Regions from separate parts of the Tardiphaga sp. 862_B3_N4_1 genome, predicted to be linked through region 1. Evidence: predicted binding sites of a transcription regulator. Region 1 holds the regulator's gene; each other region holds the start of a gene.

Region 1 (2,271 bases):
ACCGGCCGCTTCGGCTGACGCGACATATTCGCGGGAGGATTTAGATATGGCTTTTGAACACACCACCAAGGCTTTCGATGACGATCTGCAGGAGCTGACCCGTCTCGTCGCCGAGATGGGTGGCCTTGCGGAACGGCAGATTGTCGAATCCGTCGACGCGCTGATCCGCCGGGATGTCGCGCTCGGTGCGCGCGTCGTCGCCACCGACGCCGAGATCGACCAGTTGCAGCGCACGATCGAAGAGCGCGCCGTGCTGACCATCGCCAAGCGCCAGCCGATGGCTGTCGATTTGCGCGAGATCGTCGGCGCGCTGCGTGTCGCCACCGATCTGGAACGTATCGGCGATCTCTCCAAGAACATCGGCAAGCGCGTCAATGCACTCGACAGCGACTTCCATCCGCTGAAGCTGATCCGCGGCCTCGAACACATGACCGACCTCGTGACCACCCAGGTCAAGGCCGTGCTCGACGCCTATGCCGCACACGATCTGCCGGCCGCGATGACGGTGTGGAAGGGCGACGAGGAAATCGACGCGATCTGCACCTCGCTGTTCCGCGAGCTCCTTACCTATATGATGGAAGATCCGCGCAACATCTCGTTCTGTATCCACCTGATGTTCTGCGCCAAGAACATCGAGCGGATCGGCGACCATGCCACCAATATTGCGGAAACCGTGTTCTACATGATCGAGGGTCAGCAGATCCTCGACAAGCGCCCGAAGGGCGACATGACCACATTCGCGAATACGCCGACTGTCTGAAGCATGGCCCTGAAAAGTGGAAGCCAGTCTTCCGCAAGGATCATGATTTAAAGACTTGTCGGACGTCACTGAGGATATTGATCAAGATGGCTGTGAATGCACGCATTCTGGTTGTGGAAGATGAAGAGGCACTAACGACGCTGCTTCGCTACAACCTCGACGCCGAAGGCTATGACGTTGAAACTGTCGCGCGCGGCGACGATGCCGACACCCGCTTGAAGGAGCGGGTGCCGGATCTCGTGGTGCTCGACTGGATGCTGCCGGGTCTGTCCGGTATCGAACTGTGCCGCCGCCTGCGCGCACGGCCCGAAACCAAGGCATTGCCGATCATCATGCTGACGGCGCGCGGCGAAGAGAGCGAGCGCGTTCGCGGTCTCGCCACCGGCGCCGACGACTATATCGTCAAGCCGTTCTCGGTGCCGGAGCTCCTCGCCCGCGTGAAGGGCCTGCTCCGTCGTGCCGCTCCCGAGCGTCTCGCCACCGTCCTGGCGTTTGGCGACATCGAACTCGACCGTGACAAGCGCCGCGTCGTGCGCTCGAGCCGTCCGATCGATCTCGGTCCGACCGAATATCGCCTGCTGGAGTTCTTCCTGGAACATCCGGGCCGCGTGTTCAGCCGCGAGCAGTTGCTCGACAGCGTCTGGGGCCGCGACATCTATATCGACGAGCGCACCGTCGACGTGCATATCGGCCGTCTGCGCAAGCTGCTCAATCCCGCCGGCGAGCCCGATCCGATCCGCACCGTGCGCGGCGCCGGCTACGCGCTGGATGACCGGTTCGACAAGGCGGCGGAGTAATACTCCGCTATCGACAGTTATTCTCGTCATGGCCGGGCTTGTCCCGGCCATCCACGTCTTTGTGTTCGGCCAAGACGTGGATACCCGGCATTCGCCGGGTATGACGGCGGAGAGGTCTCCGCTCACAATTCCCCCAAAACAAAAAAATGCCCGGCTCATCACCGGGCATTTTCATTTGGTTTAGATGCTTTCCAGCTCAGCGCGTCGGCTTTGGCACCGCGCGGCGGCGGTCGCTGGCCGGCTGATAGGCGATGCGCGAGTGATGCGCGCAATAGGGGGCGCCGGCCAGGGCCTTGCCGCCGCAGAAGTAGAAGTCCGCGCTCGACGGATCGCCGATCGGCCAATGGCAGGTGGCTTCGTTGAGTTCGACCAGCGACAGGCGCTGGCTGATCGGCACGATGTTGTCATAGGCGATCGGGTCGGGCTCGGCCTCGATCTCGTAATTATGGGCCAGCGCGGTATTGCCGCGTGCCATCGGGCGGGCGACGCGTACCATCTGCTGCGCCGGGCGCGCCTTGCGCTGCCGCGGAGCTGCCGAGGAGGGGCTCTTGGCACGGCCGGACAGGCCAAGGCGGTGAACCTTGCCGATCACGGCGTTGCGGGTCACGTTACCGAGTTCCGCAGCGATCTGGCTGGCGGAAAGGCCGCCTTCCCAGAGTTTCTTCAACTGTTCGACGCGATCGTCGGTCCATGTCATTACCGTCATCGCCGTTT
Region 2 (2,271 bases), 220 kb from region 1:
CGATCAGTTCATCGACGAACTGGGCGGCCGCGCCGAAATGTCGGCCTTCATGACCGCCCACGGCTTCGCTTACAAGATGAGCGCCGAGAAGGCGTATTCGACGGACAGCAATCTGCTCGGCGCCACGCATGAGGCCAAGGATCTCGAACAGCTCGACAGCGGCATCAAGATCGTCAACCCGATCATGGGCGTGCCGTTCTGGCGCGACGACTGCGCCGTCAAGGCTGAGAAGGTCGTGGTGCGGTTTGTGGATGGCCAGCCCGTTGCGCTGAACGGCCAGACCTTCACCGATCCTGTCGCGCTGTTCCTCGAGGCCAATGTCATCGGCGGCCGCCATGGCCTCGGCATGAGTGACCAGATCGAGAACCGGATCATCGAGGCCAAGAGCCGCGGCATCTATGAAGCGCCGGGCATGGCGCTGCTGCACATCGCCTATGAGCGTCTTGTCACCGGCATCCACAACGAAGATACCATCGAGCAGTATCGCATCAGCGGCATGCGGCTCGGGCGGCTGCTTTATCAGGGACGCTGGTTCGATTCCCAGGCCTTGATGCTGCGCGAGACGGCGCAGCGCTGGGTCGCGCGTGCGATCACCGGCGAGGTGACGCTCGAACTGCGCCGCGGCAATGACTACTCGATCCTGAACACCGAGAGCCCCAACCTGACCTACGCGCCGGAGCGGCTGAGCATGGAGAAGGTCGAGGATGCGCCGTTTACGCCAGCCGACCGGATTGGCCAGCTCACCATGCGCAACCTCGACATCACCGATACTCGCGCCAAGCTGGATCTCTATGCGAAGACGGGCCTGCTGAGCGCTGGCGAAGGCTCAAACATTCCGAAGCTCGACAACGACAAGAGCTGAGGGCGCGGCGGAGACGCTCGAACTATAAGATCAAACGGCCGGATGTCGTCGTCACGTCATCCGGCCGTTATATTGGAAGGACATCGCCTCACGCAGGCTCTCGCTCGGGACGTCCACCATGAGAAACACGTCGTTGCTGGCCGCGTTTGCGGCTTTTTTCATGAGCGCGCCAATCTGCGCGCAGACGATCTATCCGCTCGACCGCGCTGATATCCTCGCGGGCGCGAAATTCGACTTCAAGGTCGAGTTTCCCGAACTCGTTCAGGCCGCCGACATCAAGGTGACGATCAACGGCGCCGATCAGACCGCAGCGTTCGGCAAATCCCCGGACTACATCGCGAAGGAAGACGGCAAGGATCAGTCCGCCTTGCTGCTGCGCGACGTGACGCTCGACAAAGCCGGGACTTACAAGATCGAAGTCAGCGACGGCGTGCGCAGCCGCGCGGTGACGTGGAACGTCTACGATACCGGTCCGCGCAAGGCGAAGAATGTGATCCTGTTTATCGGCGACGGTATGTCGCTGGCGCACCGCGTCGGCGCCAGAATTCTTTCGAAGGGCATCACCGAAGGCAAGAGCCGCGGCAAGCTCGCGATGGACGACATGCCACATATGGCGATGGTGGCAACGGCGGGCTCCGATTCCATCATCACCGATTCCGCCAATTCGGCCAGCGCCTATGCCACCGGCCACAAGACCGCAACCAATGCGATGGGCGTCTATGCGGATCGCACCGCGAATGTGTTCGACGATCCGCAGGTCGAAACCATCACCAGCCTCGCGAAGCGCAAGCTCGATCTGGCGATCGGCATTGTCACCAATACCGAGGTCGAGGACGCGACGCCCGCCGCGATGATCGCGCATACCCGCCGCCGCGCGGCCTATGACGAGATCGTCGCGCAGTTCCTTGCGGCCAAACCGGACGTATTGATGGGCGGCGGCGCAGCGAATTTCCTGCCGCAGGCGGCCGCGACATCGAAGCGCAAGGATGACGTCGACTATGTCGCACGCTTCCGTGATGCCGGTTATTCGGTGGCGACCACGGCGCCCGAACTGAACGGCCTCGCCAAGAAGCCGGAGACGCGCAAGCTGCTTGGACTTTTCACGCCCGGCAATATGGACGGCGTGCTGGACCGCAAGTTTCTCGGCGGCGGCGGCGTGAAGAAATATCCGCAACAGCCTGATTTGACCGAGCAGGTGCATGGCGCGCTCAAGATCCTGTCGCGCAACGACAACGGCTTCTTCCTGATGGTCGAGTCGGGCCTGATCGACAAATACGCCCATCTGCTCGACATGGACCGCGCCGTCTATGACGTCATCATGCTCGACAATGCCGTGAAGCTGGCGCGCGACTGGGCGGCCAAGCGCGGCGACGACACGCTCATCCTCGTCGTCTCCGACCACAGCCATC
Region 3 (2,271 bases), on a different contig from region 1:
TTACTTCGCCTTCAGGAAGTCGGCGACTTCGAGCAGCACGAACTCGTTGTCGTCGGCCTTGTTCGGCTCGCGGCTCGACGAGAACGGCAGGTTGTTGTCGTTGCCGACGATGATGTGGGTGGCATCAACCTGGTCGACGTTCTCGATGGTGAAGAACGGGAAGGTCAGCACGCCGTCATTCAGCGGCTTGCGGGCCAGCTTGTTCGGGTCCTGGATCTTCATCAGGTCGATGAAACCAATCTTGCGAACGGGCTTGCCGACATTGGCGTCGTTCAGTTCGATCTTGTAGACCTTCTTGAACTTGGCGAGATCCGGGAAGCAGTCTTCACCGCGCTTGCCGTCGGCGCAGGCCTTGTCCTTGGTGCCTTCGCCATTGTCACGCTCGATGATCAGGCCGTTGTCGGCGGTGATCATGTTGAAGTCGCCGATGGCATTGCCGTTCTGTTCGAACACGTACTGCCAGTAGCGACCGGTGAACTTCTCGTTGGCGACGTCGAATTCCAGGATGCGCGAAGCTTCCTTGCCGTCGACCTTTTCCCAGTCCTTCTTCTCGGCATCCCAGATCGGGCCTTCGAGCAGGCCGTATAGGAACTTGCCATCCTTGGAGGAGGCGAAGCCTTCATAGCCCTTGGAGCGGCGCAGGTTGACGGTGGTGTAGGTGGCGCCCGGTGCGCCCGGCGACTGCACCGACCAATGGTCGGGCGAACGCACCGGCTTGCCGTCGGCGACGGTGTCGAACACAGCCAGAACCTTGCCGGTCTTGTCGGCCTTGATGATGTAGGGGCCGAATTCTTCGCCGATCCAGAAATTGTCGCCGACGATCTGGAAGCCTTCGGTGTCGACATCGGCGCCGGTCAGGTAGCGCTTGGCGGTGTCTTCGTGAACGATGCGGAACGGCACCTTCTTGTCGGGATCGTGCAGGAACACGGTGGCCTGACGCTCGACCTTGCCGTTCTTCCAGTCGATCTTGTGATGATTGAGATAGATCATGTAGTCGGCCGAATTGTAGCGCGAGCCGGCGCCATTGTCGGTCAGCACCCAGAACGAACCGTCTGGCATCACCTTGATGCCGGAATGGCCCTGCAGCGGCTGCCCCTTCATCGGCAGCGAGATGCCGGTGGCGCGCTCATAGGACTTGCCCATCACGGTGCCGAGCGCGTCGACGCGCTTGCCGGTTGTGTATTTGCCCGAGGTCTTCAGGTCGTTCGGCGCATCCGCTGGCGCATCGATGGTCGACGTCGCCGGCAGCACGGCATGGCCGGCGAGCTTGGCTGGAAATTCGCCTTCCGACTGCGCAAAGGCTGCGGAAGAAAGCATGACGAGGGAAGCGACGGAGCAGAGGAATGTGCTGCGCATGGTTGTCTCCTTTGTGGTGACCATGCGCGGTGTTCTGGGGGGCGGGCGTTACGCTGCGCTGACAGTTCCGTGACGAATGGGTGACAGCGGGGGAAAGAGCTGCGGCATGGGGTCGCCGCGGCTGCGGGTTAGGCGCGGTTCCTCTTCGTTCAACCCACGCAAAACCATCGTCATGGCCGGGCAAAGCGCGAAGCGCGGCTTCGCTGGATGTCCCGGCCATCCACGTCTTCTTTGTAGCCGAGACGTGGATACCCGGCATTCGCCGGGCATGACGAACATACCTGCCGTGCGGTTCTATCTGAAATGCGCCTACTGCTTCTCGATCCCTGCATCCGTGATCAGCTTCTCCCACACCTTGAGCTGATCCTTCAGGAAGGCGTCGAATTCTTCCGGCGTACCGGAGAAGGCTTCCATGCCGCGGTTGGCGAGGTCTTTCTGGATTTCGGGGCGTTCGACGATCTTGCGGATTTCGGCGTTGAGCTTGACGACGATGTCCTTCGGCATGTTGGCCGGGCCGAGATAGCCCTGCCACGAGGTGATGTCGAAGCCCTTCACGCCGGCCTCGTCCATGGTCGGCAGATCGGGCAGCAGTTTGGAGCGATATTTCGTGGTCACCGCAAGCGACTTCAACGCCTTGGCGTTGACATGCGGCAGGCCGGTCGGAACGTCGACGAACATCATGCTGACACGGCCGGCGATGACATCGGTGAGCGCCGGTGGTGAGCTCTTGTAAGGCACGTGCAGGAGATCGAGCTTGGCGAGGCGGGCAAAGGTCGCGCCCGAGACGATCGCCGACGAACTGCCCGATGCGTAGGAGTACTTGCCCGGCTCTTTCTTGGCGAGCGCGATCAGCTCTTCCACGGAGTTGGCGGGAATCTCAGGATTGATCACCAGCATGAAGGGCAGGTCGCCGGT

Evidence for each region. Region 1 encodes PhoB, which activates phosphate uptake and scavenging genes when phosphate is short. Its sites were predicted from a motif close to TGTCATNNANCTGTCAT; they were not measured.
Region 2: a site for PhoB is predicted at 917-933, ahead of AB8B02_RS25880 (alkaline phosphatase). Genes of this name have one in related genera too.
Region 3: a site for PhoB is predicted at 1,426-1,442, ahead of AB8B02_RS01975 (esterase-like activity of phytase family protein). Genes of this name have one in related genera too.

What each region holds. Positions count from the first base shown of each region.
Region 1 is NZ_JBPWQB010000002.1:2,031,876-2,034,146, forward strand. It holds gene pstB (phosphate ABC transporter ATP-binding protein PstB) at 1-18, shown strand, start outside; gene phoU (phosphate signaling complex protein PhoU) at 47-760, shown strand; gene phoB (phosphate regulon transcriptional regulator PhoB) at 853-1,557, shown strand; gene AB8B02_RS26870 (GcrA family cell cycle regulator) at 1,754-2,263, opposite strand.
Region 2 is NZ_JBPWQB010000002.1:1,807,895-1,810,165, reverse strand. It holds gene argG (argininosuccinate synthase) at 1-862, shown strand, start outside; gene AB8B02_RS25880 (alkaline phosphatase) at 981-2,271, shown strand, end outside.
Region 3 is NZ_JBPWQB010000001.1:407,044-409,314, forward strand. It holds gene AB8B02_RS01975 (esterase-like activity of phytase family protein) at 1-1,356, opposite strand; gene AB8B02_RS01980 (Bug family tripartite tricarboxylate transporter substrate binding protein) at 1,666-2,271, opposite strand, start outside.